One region of the Agarivorans litoreus genome, then DNA from elsewhere that is predicted to be linked to it. Evidence: predicted binding sites of a transcription regulator. Region 1 holds the regulator's gene; each other region holds the start of a gene.
The links. The regulator sigma-54, encoded in region 1, starts transcription at its own class of promoters, with help from an activator protein. The targets are predictions, from matches to a motif close to GTTGGCACGNNNNTNGNNT.

Region 1 (4,221 bases):
GTTCACAAGCACTAGAAGACGACTTTAACAAACAAATTATTGTTGATGCTGACCGCCAGCAGGTCAATATCAAAGAAAACCGAGTCACCTTTTACAATAATGTTGTGGTGACTCAAGGCTCGATAAAAATGCACGCCGAAGAACTAAGCGTTATTGGTAGCGAAGAAAAAGGCAGCGAAGTTATGATCGCTAAAGGCGAACCCGCAACGTTTTATCAATTACTTGATAGCGGCAAGCCAATTGAAGCTGAAGCTAACGAAGTGCGTTACGACTTAAAAACCCAAACGCTAACACTCACTACCAATGCTCAACTCAAACAAGAAGAGAGCTTGGTAAAGGGTAAAATGATCAAATACAGCATTAATAAACAAGAAATGGTGGCTCAAGGCGACGAGAATAGCCGTGTCACCACTATTTTCTTGCCTCAACAGCTTGATGAGCTAACCCCCAAGGAAGACCAGCAATAATGAGCACCCTAATTGCTGAAAACTTGGCTAAGGCTTACAAAGGCCGCAAAGTTGTCAAAAACGTTAGCTTAAACGTAGAGACCGGCAAAATTGTCGGTTTACTTGGCCCAAACGGCGCTGGCAAAACAACCACTTTTTACATGGTGGTGGGTTTGGTGCCTCGTGACCAAGGCCGAATTCTCATCGACGATGACGATATATCCAGTACTGCAATGCACACCCGTGCACGCAAAGGCATTGGCTATCTTCCGCAAGAAGCCTCTATCTTTCGCCGCTTATCCGTAGAGAAGAACATTCTTGCCGTATTAGAGACTCGAAAAGACCTCGATAAAGAGCAACAAATTGGCGCATTAGACGACCTTCTTGAAGAGTTTCACATTGGCCATATTCGCAAAAACCTAGGCATGAGCTTATCGGGTGGTGAACGCCGAAGAGTTGAAATTGCTCGAGCACTAGCCGCCGCACCTAAGTTTATTTTGCTTGACGAACCCTTCGCGGGGGTAGATCCTATTTCTGTTATCGATATTAAAAAGATCATTGAACACCTACGTGATCGCGGTCTAGGTGTACTAATAACCGACCACAATGTTCGAGAAACTCTCGATGTTTGTGAGCATGCCTATATCGTTAGCCAAGGTGAATTGATAGCCTCAGGAAAGCCAGAAGAAATTCTCGAAAACGAACATGTGAAACGAGTTTATCTCGGGGAACAATTCAAGCTATAGTTAAAGTGCAAGTTTAAAAAAGACAATAAAAAGAAGGAACAGCGGTAGTTAATGAAAGCATCTTTGCAGTTGCGTCTTGGTCAGCAGTTAACCATGACCCCCCAGTTACAACAGGCCATTCGCTTACTCCAGCTTTCAACACTGGATTTACAGCAAGAGATCCAAGAGGCTCTGGAAAGTAACCCTCTGCTTGAGGCGGATGAGTCTCATGCCAATGATAGTGACGCAAACGACGCTAAATCTACTAATGAGAAGTCTACCGAGGCCGAATCCACTGCGGACATAGACAACAGTCAAATTGAAGCAGGCGATGCCATTAATCAAGAAACTGTTTCTGACGACCTCCCTGTTGACTCTACTTGGGACGATATCTACAGCGCTAGTTCTGCTCCGGCCAGCTCATCTGGCAATGCCATCAGCGACGACAACGACATGGTGTTTCAGGGCGAAACTGTCGACTCATTGCAAGACCACTTATTGTGGCAAATGCAACTCACTCCATTTAGTGAAGTAGACCAAGCTATTGCTTTAGCCATTATTGATGCGGTAGATGAATCGGGCTACCTCACTCAAGACTGTGAGCAGCTACTGGAAGGCTTACGTTCAAGCGATAACAATGACTTAGATGTAGAGCTGGATGAAGTAGAAGCGGTGCTTAAGCGCATTCAGCATTTTGACCCGGTTGGTATAGCAGCGCGCTCGCTGCAAGAGTGTTTACTAATCCAATTAAGTCGCTTTGCCGAAGACACACCTTGGCTAAATGAAGCCAAAGACGTAGTTTCAAATCACATTGATGTATTAGCTAATCGCGATTTTCGTCTATTAGCCCGTAAAACCAAACTTAAAGAAGACCAGTTACGCGAAGTTATGCGTTTGATTCATACGCTTGAACCTCGGCCTGGTAACGCAGTTGAGCCTAACCAAGCCCAGTATATTATCCCAGATGTATCGGTTGTTAAGCGCCAAGGACGCTGGGTGGTAGAACTCAACCCAGATGCAATGCCTAAGTTACGGGTTAACTCCCATTATGCATCTTTAAGTAAAACCTCCACCAACGCTAACGATACCCAGTTTATTCGTAGCCACTTACAAGAAGCCAAGTGGTTTATTAAAAGTATCGAGAGCCGCAACGAAACCCTATTAAAAGTATCCAACTGCATTGTTCATCATCAACAGGCGTTTTTTGAATATGGCGAAGAAGCCATGAAGCCAATGGTACTGAACGATGTTGCAGAAGCTGTAGAAATGCATGAATCCACTATTTCCCGAGTAACCACCCAAAAGTTCATGCACACACCGCGCGGTATCTTCGAGCTTAAGTATTTCTTTTCTAGCCATGTGGCTACCGATGGTGGAGGTGAGTGTTCATCAACCGCTATTCGTGCATTAATCAAGAAACTGGTAGCTGCCGAAAATACCAGTAAACCACTCAGCGACAGCAAAATTGCTGATATTTTGGCAGATCAGGGGATCAAGGTGGCAAGACGTACAATTGCTAAATATCGTGAATCTTTAGCAATTCCACCTTCTAACCAACGAAAGAGCCTTATTTAAGGCCACTAAAAAGGGGAAGATATCTATGCAAATTAACCTTACTGGACACCACGTAGAAATAACTGAATCTTTGAAAGAATATGTCCACAGCAAGTTTGCCAAACTCACCCGACGATTCGATCAAATCAATAATGTTCACGTCATCCTCAACGTCGAAAAGCTGAACCAAATTGCTGAAGCTACATTACATTTAAACGGCGGCGAAGTATTTGCCACCTCTGAGCACTCTGACATGTATGCTGCCATAGACAGCCTGATTGATAAACTTGATCGCCAAGTCATCAAACATAAAGAAAAACTTAACAAACGTTAACCAACCTTATGCAACTAAACAAAGTACTTAGCTTGAACTGCACTCAAAGTGCAGTTCAATGCTCTTCAAAAAAGCGCGCCCTAGAAATAGTCAGCGAGCTGGCTGCCAAACAGCTTGATACTACTACCCAATGCATTTTCGAAAGCTTGTTAAATCGAGAAAAGATGGGCAGTACTGGTATTGGCCAAGGCATTGCAATTCCTCATGGCCGTATTGACAACCAACATCAAGCCACTGCGGTTTTCTTGCGTTGCGATCCCCCCATTTCTTTCGATGCTATTGATAACAAGCCGGTTGACTTAGTATTTGCATTACTAGTACCCGAAGATCAATGTAAGCAACATCTTAATACTCTTGCTCAAGTCGCTGAAAAACTTAACGATAAGCAAATATGTAAACAACTTCGTTGTGCACAAAGTGATGACGAATTGTACGACATCATGGTAGCCTAATAGGCTAATCAGCCTTAGGGGTTATCATGGAACTGATCATCGTTAGTGGGCGCTCGGGTTCAGGAAAAACCGTCGCCTTAAGAGTATTAGAAGATCTCGGCTACTACTGTGTCGATAACTTGCCGGTTGTACTTTGGCAATCACTTATCGACAACTTAAAAAAAACCTATTCTAAAGTAGCAATTAGCATTGATATTCGAAACCTTCCCGATGAGTTATCACCGGTAGGACAGCTAATACGCGATGCAGGACCTGACATCAATCTGTTAAGCATTTTTTTAGATGCGAAAGATGAAGCGCTAATCCGCCGTTACAGCGAGACACGCAGGGTACACCCGCTTAGTCAAAGCAACTTATCCTTAGCTGAAGCGATTGAATCAGAAACCGAGCTATTAGCCCCCATTTCTAGAAATGCAGATTTGCGTATCGATACTTCCCGTTTATCGGTACATGAGCTAAGCGGCTTGATTCGCTCGCGTGTTACAGGCGATCAACAGCAACAGCTAATCTTGGTTTTCGAATCCTTTGGATTTAAAAATGGTGTACCTAACGATGCCGACTATATGTTTGATGCGCGTTTTTTACCTAACCCGCATTGGCAAGAGGAGCTGCGTCCACTTACCGGCTTAGATAAAGCCGTACAAGAATACTTGGCTGCACAACCTCTAGTTACCCAATATATCGAGCAGATTAGTCAGCTATTGCAATCT
Region 2 (4,221 bases), 890 kb from region 1:
ACCGTTTTGACGTTGACCAATTACACCACCTTTGTGTGGACCGTAATGATCGAAAGTATGGTAAAGCAGACCAGAACCTGAGGTTAAGGTCATAAACTCGGTTTGGAAACCAATCAAACCACGAGATGGGATCATAAAGTCCATACGAATACGGCCTTTGCCATCTGGCGCCATGTCAGTTAGCTCGCCTTTACGCAAACCAAGCTGCTCCATAATGCTACCTTGATGCTCTTCTTCAACATCGATAGTCACTACTTCATAAGGTTCTTCTAACTGGCCATCTACAGTGCGCAGAATTACTTCTGGGCGAGATACCGCTAGCTCGAAGCCTTCGCGACGCATGTTTTCAATTAAAATACCTAGATGTAGCTCACCACGGCCAGAAACACGGAACTTATCTGGATCATCAGTCTCTTCAACACGTAGTGCAACGTTATGCACTAACTCTTGCTGTAAGCGCTCAAGAATGTTTCGAGAGGTAACGTATTTACCTTCTTTACCAGCAAACGGAGAAGTGTTTACTTGGAAAGTCATGGTTACGGTAGGTTCATCTACTGACAGTGCAGGCAAGGCTTCAACATTGGTTTGGTCACAAATGGTGTCAGAGATTTTTAGCTCGCCTAAACCAGTGATAGCGATAATGTCACCGGCATTTGCTTCTTTCACTTCATGGCGATCTAGTCCTAGATAACCTAATACTTGACCCACTTTGCCATTACGGGTTTTGCCGTCGGCACCCACAACAGTGATTTGTTGATTGGGTTTAACACTGCCACGTGATACACGACCAACACCAATAACACCAACATAAGAGTTGTAATCAAGCTGAGAAATTTGCATTTGCAAACCTTCACCTTCTCTAGCTTCAGGAGGAGCAACATTATCAACAATAGCTTGGAACAAAGGTTCCATGTTATCTGTTTCTACGCCTTCTTCAGAGCTAGCCCAGCCGTTTAACGCAGATGCGTAAACCACTTGGAAATCTAACTGGTCATCGGTAGCACCTAAGTTATCGAACAAATCAAATACTTGGTCCATTACCCAATCAGGACGAGCGCCTGGCTTGTCAATTTTGTTAATGACCAGAATAGGTTTTAAACCTTGAGCGAATGCTTTCTGAGTAACAAAACGGGTTTGCGGCATTGGGCCTTCTTGGGCATCTACCAACAACAATACAGAGTCAACCATAGATAAAACACGTTCTACCTCACCACCGAAGTCGGCGTGTCCGGGGGTATCTACGATGTTGATGTGGTAATCGTTCCACTCAATCGCCGTGTTTTTTGCCAAAATGGTAATACCACGTTCTTTTTCAAGATCGTTTGAGTCCATTACCCGCTCTTCAGCATCACCACGCGTTTGTAGGGTTCCAGATTGCTGCAGTAATTTATCTACCAGGGTGGTTTTCCCGTGGTCTACGTGAGCAATAATGGCGATGTTTCTTAACTTATCTAGCACGGCTTTCAGCCCTTCATATTGTGAGGTAAAAGTAAAAAGTGCGCCATTGTACATATAAACGACAAATTCTCATAGTTTTAAGTTGATCACGGTTTTCTCGCTACCCAATTAGGGTATGATAGCAAGGGCCAAAAACTCACTGCACCAAAATGGACAAGAATAGCACCACATTAGGGCAAAGCTCTGCACTAAATTGATGCCATAGTATTTTTTAGCCAGGTAAATCAGCACTTTATGTGTTGGCACAGTTTTAGCTTGAAGCAACACAACTACGATTATTCGTATAAATAACTATTAAATCGATTGAACCATCAATTTTGATGACACTGGAGGTTAAAAACATGTCTGCAGAAGTTTTAGCTTTGCTTAAAGAGCAAGAAGTTAAATTTGTTGACCTACGCTTTACTGATACTAAAGGTAAAGAGCAACACGTATCTATTCCATCTCACCAAGTTGACGAAGATTTCTTCTCAGACGGTAAAATGTTTGATGGCTCTTCAATCTCAGGTTGGAAAGGCATTAACGAATCAGACATGGTATTGATGCCTGACGCCGCTACTGCTGTATTAGACCCATTCACAGAAGAAGCTACTTTAAACATTCGTTGTGACATCCTAGAGCCTTCTACTATGCAAGGTTACGACCGTGACCCACGTTCTGTAGCTAAGCGTGCTGAAGAGTACATGCGTTCTACTGGTATTGCTGATGCAGCATACTTCGGTCCAGAGCCAGAGTTCTTCTTGTTTGACGATGTAAAATACAAAACTGACATGTCAGGTTCTATGTACAAAATTGATGCTGATGAAGCATCTTGGAACTCAGACAAGCACTTCGAAGACGGCAACACTGGTCACCGTCCTGGTGTTAAAGGCGGTTACTTCCCAGTAGCTCCAGTTGACTCTTCACAAGACCTTCGCTCAGCAATGTGTCTAGTGCTTGAAGAAATGGGTCAAACTGTTGAAGCTCACCACCACGAAGTAGCTACAGCCGGTCAGAACGAAATCGCAACTAAATTCAACTCAATCGTTGAAAAAGCTGATGAAACTCAAGTTCTTAAGTATGTTGTTCACAACGTAGCTCACGCTTACGGTAAAACAGCTACTTTCATGCCTAAGCCAGTTGTTGGTGATAACGGTAGCGGTATGCACGTTCACCAATCAATTTGGAAAGACGGCGAAAACTTATTTGCTGGCGACCTGTATGGCGGTCTATCTGAAACTGCATTGTTCTACATTGGCGGTATCATCAAGCACGCTAAAGCGATTAACGCTTTTGCTAACGCTTCAACTAACTCTTACAAGCGTCTAGTACCTGGTTTCGAAGCACCTGTTATGCTTGCTTACTCAGCACGTAACCGTTCAGCGTCTATCCGTATTCCTGTAGTACCATCGCCTAAAGCACGTCGTATTGAAGTACGTTTCCCTGACCCAACAGCTAACCCATACCTAGCATTCTCTGCAATGTTGATGGCTGGCCTTGACGGGATCAAAAACAAAATCCACCCTGGCGACGCTATGGACAAGGATTTGTACGACCTACCTGCAGAAGAAGCAGCTGAAATCCCACAAGTGGCAACTTCACTTGAAAATGCACTAGCTAACCTAGATGCTGACCGTGAATTCTTAACTGCTGGCGGCGTATTCAGCGACGATTACATCGATTCTTACATCGCATTGAAATCTGCTGACGTTGAGCGCATCAACATGACAACTCACCCACTTGAGTTTGAATTGTACTACAGCGTATAAACAAAACGTTACACGGCTTAAAAAACCCGCTTTAAAGCGGGTTTTTTTATTGCTTTTCAATACTTTTTTGCCCACCTTTAGCAAATTGAATGGAGGATTTATCAATGAGCAAATGGTTTGCTTTAGCTTTATTAATCTGTGGCACTATTTTTGGCGTCCAAGCTGCTGACAAAATTTACCAGTGGGTAGACGAAAATGGCGTAACGCATTTCTCAGACCGCCCGCAAGTTGGCGCCACTGAACTCAAAGTTGATGTAGCTCCTCCGGCTACCGACGGCCCCATTGTTACGCCACGCACTCCAATTAAAAAGAAACAAAAACCTATTCAGTATCAAGTTAACATCACTAGCCCGAGCCATGAGCAAACCATTCGAGATAACGAAGGAAAGATCTCAATTAGTGCTAGCTCTACCCCGCTTCCGTTAAACAGCATGGGCTACAAATTGGTGCTTGATGGCGTCCCTCAAGGGCAAATCACTAAAATGGGTAGTTTCCAACTCACCAACATTGATCGCGGTGCCCATACAATACAGGTGCAGCTAGTTGATGATTCAGGCAAGGAAATTGCATCGTCTAAGCCCATAACCGTATTTTTGCACCGCGCTAACGCATTTGGCGCTGGAGCGGCCGCTGCAGGGGGAGGCTAATTAGTCACTCTCTGCTTTTTGAGGTTAAACTCAGTGCAGAAGCACCAAAATGGTGCGCATCATTCAGGAGAGAGTAGTGTTAGATATTTCTGGGCTCGAGCGCTTAGTATTGGAAAATCAAGTTACTGCCATAGTGCTGCTTGATGCGGAGCTAAAGATTCAATACGTTAATGCTTCAGCTGAACAACTACTCGGTCAAAGTGCTAAGCGGCTAATTGATGAGCCGCTTGCTACTCAAGTAAAACATAGCTCATTGGATCTGAGTAAATTGGATACTGTGTGTAGCTCTGGACAAAGCTTCACAGATAATGAGGTGACACTGGTTTTCGATAGCCACCATGCGCTGGTTGAGTTATCAGCCACACGTA
Region 3 (4,221 bases), 1.9 Mb from region 1:
CGGATTCACCACTTGCCCGAGCCAATTCAGCATCCAAAATCACCATGTAATTTGAGTCGCTATGGTAGGCTCTAATTTGCTCAAAGGCTTGTTGAGCCGCGCGTAACCTACCAGCATCAATGTACAAATACACGAGTTGAACCGACAAGCCTAAGTCGCGAATGATGTAATCGAAGTTATCTTGCAGAAGTAACTGCAGCTTGTAGGACTCATTGTTACGAAGATAAAGCTTAGACAGCATTCGGGTAGCCCCAAGATCACTGGGCTTTTGACGCAAGTACTGACTGAGGTACTGCTGGGCTTTTTCGTCGTTTTCTAGAATAAATTCCGACGCGCCCTGAATAAATAGCAAGGTGTTTGCGTCTGTTAGCTCCTCAGTTTCTGCAGCAGAAACTTTTTGAGATAAATCCGCTAAGGCTCGCTCGGCCATTTCGGTATTATCTTCACCGGCAAACAAAGTAGCACCAATCAGTATCGCCGTGGGATCATTGGGTGTTTGTTCTTGGATCTGCTTTAAATAGCGTTTAGCTTGCTCAGTCTGATTAAGCTTAAGGTGAGTCATCACTAAGCTTCGCAAGATTTTTGGGTCTTGAGGATCAAGTTGATAAGCCGTTTGATAATGTTCCAAGGCGAGGGGTAAGTTGTTCTGACTCGCTGCCAAGTCCCCTTTCAGCAACCATGTTCTCTCATTATTTTTGGCTATTTGTAATGAGCGCTCTATCCATTGTTCTGCAAGTACGTATTCTTTTTGTCTTAAATATAAGGTTGCCAAGGTATTCATCGCACTTGGCTTGTTCGGCATAAGTTTAGTGGCTTGCTCAAATTCATTGCGTGCTAATTCTGGTTGAGCATTCTTCAAATAAATTCGACCACGCAATAGCTTCCACTCAAATAAACTCGGGTTAGAGAACTCATTAATTCGTTCTTCAAACGCAAGCAGTTCGTTGGTTTTTCCCTGCAACATTAAAATATTGCCAAGCAATGGCAACACCAAATTAATGTCGGCCCCTAAAGCTAGGGCTTCTTCTAACTGTTTCTCAGCAGAACCTAAGTTATTTGCGTTAAAGTATACTTTGGCAAGCAGTAGCTTTGAGGAAAGGTGTTCAGGATTAGCTTTTAGTGCATTTTTTAAATGGATGAAGGCTTCATTCTCTTCTCCACTATAAAAGGCTTTAACGGCGAGTTCGTACTCGTTAGCCTGCTGATCTGCGAAGCTAAGATTCGTTACACACAGTAAACACAGAGCTACTAAAAATTTGTTAATTATCAAAGCTAATTCCTTGTTGCTTCAAGGGCTAGTCAATTAAGCCTTAAACAGTATCTAATGAACAGGTAGTAAAAAAAAGACAAAAAAATACGAAATACAGAGTATTTCGTATTTTTGATTAAACAGGAAAAGGAAGTATTGGTTTAAGCTTGGCGCTTTCTGCTACGTAATGCGATGCCAAGTAAACCAGCAGCAAACATTAATACTGTGCCTGGTTCTGGTACGCTGGTTACAGGTACTTGAGGGCTGTTCGCTTTAACACCAGCCAACTTAAATGCATCGTTAGCGGTTGAGAAACCCATATCTCCAAAAATTGGGTTATATGCACCAATTAACCAATACTTAGAAGAAGCACTAGAGCTGATTGCTTGATATGCGTATGAGTTAGCATCATCAACCTGAGCTTCAGTTGACCAAGCACTTGCCACGTCTCCCCAGTTACTACCCGCTAAAGTAGGAGTATCGTTACCAGAGTATGCTAATACAGTTACATCAGCCTCACGGTTACGCCCCTCTTTAGCCCAGCCCAACGAGAAACCAGCAAGGTTTACTGCTTCATCGAAGCTAAGTAAAACCATGTCATAATCTTTCTTCCAGTCACGATTGTTGTAGCTGTCGATTGCATGGTCTGGAGAGCTTCCACCTTCATCACGGTTTTGTAATGTCAAACCATAACCGTTTGCATAATCTAGCTCGCCACTTTCGATATTCTGAGCACCACCGTCGGTATTAGACCACCCTGAAAGAGTAAGACCGTTACCACTGAAGGTATTCCCATTACCGCTTCCGCTTTCGGTAAATGTGCTAAAGTCCCAAGTCTGAGTAGAGCCAAAAGCAGACAACGAAACCGCGCAACTTGCTACTAATAAAATTTGTTTAAACACAGTGCCCCCAAAATAGCAGTATGTATATCTTTAATATCACTAAGCCAAATAAAGCAAAAATCAAGCCAAGATAAATAACTCTTTATATACAGCAACTTAAATAATAGATCTTAATTATTATGGTCATATTGTAAAAAATACCGACAACAATTGCTGAGTTTTTGCGCTCATTGCTAATCAGTGCATCAAATAAATGGCAAATATTCTATATAAAAGAGTAACATCTACGCTCAAAAAACACACTACCAATAACGTTCTACCGTTACTTGTCCTGGCTTTCTCCGAAGGTTTTTCTTTAAGCCTTTATTCTCAAGTATGCTTTGAGCATCAGTGATCATTTGCGGATTGCCACACATGATCACCTGAGAGTCTTGAGCGTTAAGACTAAGCCCTACTGAATTCTCCAGCTGATCCATTTCCAGTGCTGCTGGGATCCTAGCCCGTAGTGCGCCGGCGCAATCTTCTCTGGTTACCATGGCTTGAAAGACAAATTTATCCGCTTGCTCATTTAAGTATTTATCGATCAGTTCTTGATAAGCAATGTCCTTAGCTTTTCGTACGCCGTAAACCAGCACAATTTTCTCGAAGCGCTCCCAAGGCTCTGGCGTTTCTAATATTGAGAAAAATGGGCCTATTCCAGTACCCGTTCCGATTAACCAAAGGTGCTTAGCGGGAGGGACTTCGTCTAATACCATAAACCCTGCTGCCGCAGTTGAAACTTCAATACTATCGCCAGCTTGCAATAAGTGTAAATTGGGTGACAACAGCCCATCTTCCACCTTAATAGCCAGTATTTCTATGTAGTCGGTGCTGGGAGGGTTAACCAGCGAGTAAGCACGAGCAATACGTTTGTTGTCTCGCATTTCAGACAACTTGATAAACTGCCCTGCAACAAAAGGGTCTATCTCTGCTTTAATGCGTAAGGAAAACAGTTCATCGTTCCAATCAATGCGTTGAATAACTTTACCTTCAGTCCACATAGTTGCTCCTGTTGTCACATCTCTTTACTCTTTTGACGTTATCACATCACTATGGTGCTCAACAAAAATTAACTCTCTGGTGTCAAAGCCAAGCGCTTTAGCTTGATGTACCAAATCGGTACGAATGGCGTGCGATAGCTCGGGGCTTCTGGCCAACAACCACAAATAGTCTCGGTTTGGCCCTGCAACTAGAGCATATTGATAGTCTTTTTCATCTAAAGCAAACACCACGTAAGCGCCGTAAAATGGCCTAAAGAATGACACTTTCAAGTGTGCAACATCAGGCTCACTAACAAACTGTGCTACGCCTTCTGCTTCAAACCATTGGTGGTCTTGCTCGGAAAAGCCTTTATTAAGAACAGATACCTTACCGTCATCACGCAGGGTATAAGTCGCAGTAACGTGGCTCATGCCGCGCTCAAATGAATGATCCAAGCGGGCGATTTCGTACCAAGTGCCTAAGTACTTATCTAGATTGAAATTCTGAACAGGTTCAATACCTTCAGGCTTAGAACTGCAAGCACTCAATGCTAGCATAGCAATGATGATTAACACTTTTTGCATACTACCTTCCCTATAAATTGGCGCTATGGGTTCTAAAACCACAATGCGGCCACGCAACCTACTAAGGTCATCACAAACAAAAACCATTTAAGCGTATTAGCAGCAGCTTTTATGGCAAATTTAACCGCGTAGTGCGCGCCAACAATATAACCAATAGCTAATATTAAACCCGGTAGCCATAACACTTGGTCACGGGCGATAAAGACCACCAAGGCCACACTAGTAAAAGCAATGGTACATACTAATTTCAGCGCGTTAGCCCTAACTAAATCGTAGCGCAAACTCCCAGCCAACGCGGCAACCAAAATAAACCCGACCCCAGCTTGTACAAAACCGCCGTAAAAACCTGCGACGGCCAAGCTCCATTTAGCTGAGGGAGTATCTTTCATCTTACGCGCTTCAGTTCCTGCCTCGGGAGCAACAACACTAGGTTTAATCAGCATTAATGCCGCCATCGCCAGCATGGCGCCAAGCAACAAATATTTAATGATCCATGAAGGAGCATAGGAGGCCGCTACTGCGCCAA
Region 4 (4,221 bases), 1.3 Mb from region 1:
TAATTTTGGTTGGTAACTTAGGACAAGATCCTGAAGTTCGTTTTATGCCAAACGGAGGGGCCGTCGCCAATATTACTATTGCAACTTCAGAAAGCTGGAGAGACAAGCAAAGTGGTGAACAAAAAGAGCGTACAGAATGGCACCGTGTAGTGTTGTTTGGCAAGTTAGCAGAAGTTGCAGGTGAGTACCTCAAGAAAGGTTCGCAAGTTTACATTGAAGGTCAATTACAAACTCGCAAGTGGCAAGACCAAAGTGGCCAAGATCGCTACTCTACCGAAGTGGTTGTACAGGGCTTTAATGGCGTGATGCAAATGCTAGGCGGACGTCAAGGTGGTGGCCAAGGGCAAAACATGGGTGGTGGTGCTCCGCAGCAACAAGGTAACTGGGGCGGTCAACAACAGGCTGCGCCTCAAGCAGCTCCTGCTCAGCAAGGAGGTTTCCAGCAACAAGCTCCGCAGCAGCATGCACCTCAGCAAGGTGGTTATCAGCAACAAGCTAAACCTGCCCCAGCGCCTCAACAAGCTCCACAGCAGGCAACTCAGCAGTTTAATGAGCCTCCTATGGACTTTGATGATGATATCCCGTTCTAAAAACAGGATTTCTTAGAAGTGTACGAATACTAATTAAGCCCTTATTTTTAGGGCTTTTTTGTATCTGTAAGTTTTCGAAATACTACTTCAGGCTGCTGAGAAGTTGCTTTAGATGAACTACCGGGATGGCATAGCTGATCGCGCTTGGGTCAGCCAATACGGCTTCTTTGGTGGTTTTTACAAAAACTTTATTGATGATAGCGATAACTTCGCCTGTTTCTGGGTGATAAAGGGGGCTGCCACTATTACCGGGATAGGCAGTGGCATCAAGTTGATAAATATTATAGGGTGATTTGAGTCGTTTTAATTGAGCAAGGTTTAGTTCGCTGGCATTTCTCGCCGGTATTACCACGGGTGTAATACTTGAGATAATTCCGCGGTGTGTAACTGGATATAGACCTAATACAGCGCCTATTGGGAAACCCGTGAAGGCATATAGTTCTCCTTCGCGAACTTTTTGGTTTGAAAGCGTTAGTGGTTTTAGGGCTTTGCCTTCAATTTGTAGTATGGCTAAATCGTGTTGTTCAATGCTAGCTACTACGCTGGCAATGCGCAGTTCTGGCGAGCGACCTTGGCCAACAAATACAACTAGTTTTTCGTTCTGTTGTTGGTTTAGGCTTTTTGGGATCACATGTGCATTGGTGGCAATAAGGTGAGAGCCAACAACAAATCCGGTACCTCGTAAGCTGGCTCTAGGAGAATTCAGTTTATTGTAGGTGCCAATTCCTACAACAGACGGTTTGATTTTTTCTATAGTGTCTGCAAGTGCGCTGGAAGCTTCTACACTAAACAGAGATGAAAAAGAGGCTAGGATTACGATGAAGGCGAGTTTCATACTATATTCTTCCTTGAATGACCTTTTAATCTTAATTTTTACTATGCATTAGAGCAAGTTGCTATGTTGTTCGTGGTTATATGCAGGCGAATGGATGTCGTCAATCTTATAAGGCTAACTAGTTATGAGTTTTAATTACGAAGATGCTTTTTCTCGGAATATCGGTTGGGTAACGGAAGCAGAGCAACAGGTGTTACGTGGAAAGCGTGTTGCCATGGCGGGGGCCGGGGGCGTTGGTAGTGAGCACATTGTTACCTTGGCGCGCTTGGGGGTTGGCAAGTTTCACATTTCTGATTTTGACGAATATGAAGTTCACAACTTTAATCGTCAAGCTGGCGCGTTTATGTCTACCGTTGGCCAAGACAAAGTAAAAGTAATGGAAAACATCTGCTTAGATATAAACCCTGAAGCGGAGGTGAAGTCCTTCCCTGAAGGTATTTTTGAGCACAATGTTGATGAGTTCCTTGAAGGTGTGGACGTATATGTTGATAGCCTAGATTTTTTTGCCTTGTCTGCGCGAAAGTTGGTCTTTCAAAAGTGTTTGGAGAAAAAGATCCCCCTAGTTACTGCTGCACCGCTAGGCATGGGCTGTGCATTTCTGTGTTTTATGCCTGGCAGTATGACTTACGAAGAGTATTTTCGATTTGAAGATGCCACTAGTGAAAATGAGCAATATATTAAGTTCTTAATTGGTTTATCCCCAGCTATGTTGCAGCGTCCTTATCTAGTTGACCCGAGTCGAGCAGATTTTCACGCTAAAAAAGGACCATCGATGCCTATGGCGGTGAAGATGTGTGGTGGTATAGCGGGTACGTATGTTTTAAAAATCCTACTTAATCGTGGAGATCTAGTTACCGCGCCCTATGGTTTGCATTTTGATGCTTATCGAAATCGATTTAAGAAAACCTGGCGACCCATGGGTAATCGTAATCCCTTGCAACGAATGGTATTTAAGATAGCCAAAAAAATAGTTTTAAAAGAAGAGAGTTGAGCGCTTTTTTATGTCAGTAAGTTTTACACATCGCAATTGATTTATTTATTTGTAGCGTTTAAGTTTTTGTTATTACTTGTAATTTATACTTGGCCTGAGTTTTGCTTTATGCTCGGTCTTTATATCTAAACGCTATTACCAAATTGGATGGGTGAAATGAACAAATTGAAACTTACTTGCTTGGCTGCAGGCCTAGGATTTGCAAGTATTTCTGCTAACGCTGAACTAATCACTGAATGGAACTATGTTAATGACGCTGGTTTCAAAGAGTGGAGTTCGAATGCTGGCCAACTAGGCATTGACACAAGTGGTGCCACTGCCGATGAGTTTGATCCTCTTTTTGGTGGTGAGCTGCCTAAAAGTCTTGCGTGGGGTACACCATACGGGGCTGTAAACCCTCAACTTATCAAAAGTTCACTTGAGATTGACGACGCTCAGTCTGGTCAAGTAAGTACAAGTGTAGTTGACGGTGTTGGTGCATTGGATTTCGTAACAGGTACAGGCCTAACCCATGAAAACTGGGGTGTAACAGGTAATACTTTGTCTTCAGCAGTTTTGTTTGATGGCTTGTTCCTGCAACCTCTAGCTCCTTTTGTTGGCCCTGCGCTTCCTGCTCCAGTACTTGAATTTGATGTATTGTTTGAAGAAACCTACAACACGCCAACCAACGGTATTTGTAAGTATGGTGATACTAAAGTAGGCGAGGCTGGTGTAAATGAAGCAGGTTGTTCAGATTTATTCACATTGGTACTAGATGACGGAGTTACGTTTACTGAAGTTGGTGATGATATCTACCTTCAGAACAGCTTCATTCTACCAATTCCTGGTTTTGACGATTACGTGTATACCTTAACTACTCGTCTTCAAGGCTTAACTGTATTAGATAACCTAGATTGTGGTCCTGACTCTACATGTATTGGTTTCTTAACTGAAGAAAACCAGAAGAACGAATTAAAGGCAGCTTTCGCTATTTCTGCTGCTCAAGTTACTGAGCCAGGCACTATAGCTATTTTTGGTTTAGCTTTGCTAGGTTTAGCTTCAGTTCGCCGCCGCGCTTAAATTGGCAACGCCTATAATATTACTGCTGCGCTTTCTTGCAGCAGTTTTTTTATATCTGTCGAAGAAACTTTCACTTCCAAAGATCAAATTCTCAATCGTAACTGTCTTGTTCGAAGGCTCAGCTTTCTCATCTGCCTTTATAATGCATAGCAACTTAACACCAGAATGCTGTTGTTTGTTGGTCCAAGGTAAATCGCTAATTGGGTTTAGTATGGGAAATCTTCATATATTAAGCTTTAGAGCAAAGATCTTAAGGATCTTTTGCGGTGATAAATATAATGGGCTTTCGTGTCAGCAATTTTTACATTCTGTTTACTTTAAATATTTGGTTAGTTATTAAGCTGCTGCTTTTAAAGGACTTTTAAAACTGGCATCTAGATTGCTTTGTATGACTTGTATTTCGAATTGTACTGACCAAATGGATGGGTGACATGAACAAATTAAAACTTACATGCTTGGCGGCTAGCTTAGGTTTTGCAAGCATCTCTGCTAACGCTGCTCTTATCACTGATTGGGATTACCTAAACGAAGCTGGTTTCGATCAGTGGACTTCAGACGCGGGCTCAATTGACCCAACAGGAATTGATGCAACTGGAGAAACTTTGGATGCTTTTGACCCACTTTTTGGTGGCGAACTTCCTAAGTCTCTAGCTTGGGGTGACCCGTACAGCGCTGAAAACCCAGACCTTAAGAAAAGTGCTTTAAATATTGAAGATTCAAAAGCTGGCAGTGTTACAACAAGCGTT

Region 2: a site for sigma-54 is predicted at 1,697-1,715, ahead of glnA (glutamate--ammonia ligase). Genes of this name have one in related genera too.
Region 3: a site for sigma-54 is predicted at 2,203-2,221, ahead of xdp1 (exosortase-dependent surface protein XDP1). Genes of this name have one in related genera too.
Region 4: a site for sigma-54 is predicted at 2,505-2,523, ahead of K5L93_RS06940 (THxN family PEP-CTERM protein). Genes of this name have one in related genera too.

The regions. Positions count from the first base shown of each region.
Region 1 covers NZ_BLPI01000001.1:2,831,963-2,836,183, reverse strand. The annotation lists gene lptA (lipopolysaccharide transport periplasmic protein LptA) at 1-467, shown strand, start outside; gene lptB (LPS export ABC transporter ATP-binding protein) at 467-1,192, shown strand; gene K5L93_RS13140 (RNA polymerase factor sigma-54) at 1,244-2,746, shown strand; gene hpf (ribosome hibernation promoting factor) at 2,772-3,059, shown strand; gene ptsN (PTS IIA-like nitrogen regulatory protein PtsN) at 3,068-3,511, shown strand; gene rapZ (RNase adapter RapZ) at 3,538-4,221, shown strand, end outside.
Region 2 covers NZ_BLPI01000001.1:1,937,784-1,942,004, forward strand. The annotation lists gene typA (translational GTPase TypA) at 1-1,458, opposite strand, end outside; gene glnA (glutamate--ammonia ligase) at 1,800-3,206, shown strand; gene K5L93_RS08950 (DUF4124 domain-containing protein) at 3,311-3,853, shown strand; gene glnL (nitrogen regulation protein NR(II)) at 3,903-4,221, shown strand, end outside.
Region 3 covers NZ_BLPI01000001.1:946,533-950,753, forward strand. The annotation lists gene K5L93_RS04385 (tetratricopeptide repeat protein) at 1-1,270, opposite strand, end outside; gene xdp1 (exosortase-dependent surface protein XDP1) at 1,411-2,151, opposite strand; gene K5L93_RS04395 (ferredoxin--NADP reductase) at 2,394-3,131, opposite strand; gene K5L93_RS04400 (lipocalin family protein) at 3,156-3,695, opposite strand; gene K5L93_RS04405 (sulfite exporter TauE/SafE family protein) at 3,728-4,221, opposite strand, start outside.
Region 4 covers NZ_BLPI01000001.1:1,506,319-1,510,539, reverse strand. The annotation lists gene K5L93_RS06955 (single-stranded DNA-binding protein) at 1-590, shown strand, start outside; gene K5L93_RS06950 (S1 family peptidase) at 673-1,425, opposite strand; gene K5L93_RS06945 (ThiF family adenylyltransferase) at 1,550-2,416, shown strand; gene K5L93_RS06940 (THxN family PEP-CTERM protein) at 2,573-3,475, shown strand; gene K5L93_RS06935 (THxN family PEP-CTERM protein) at 3,907-4,221, shown strand, end outside.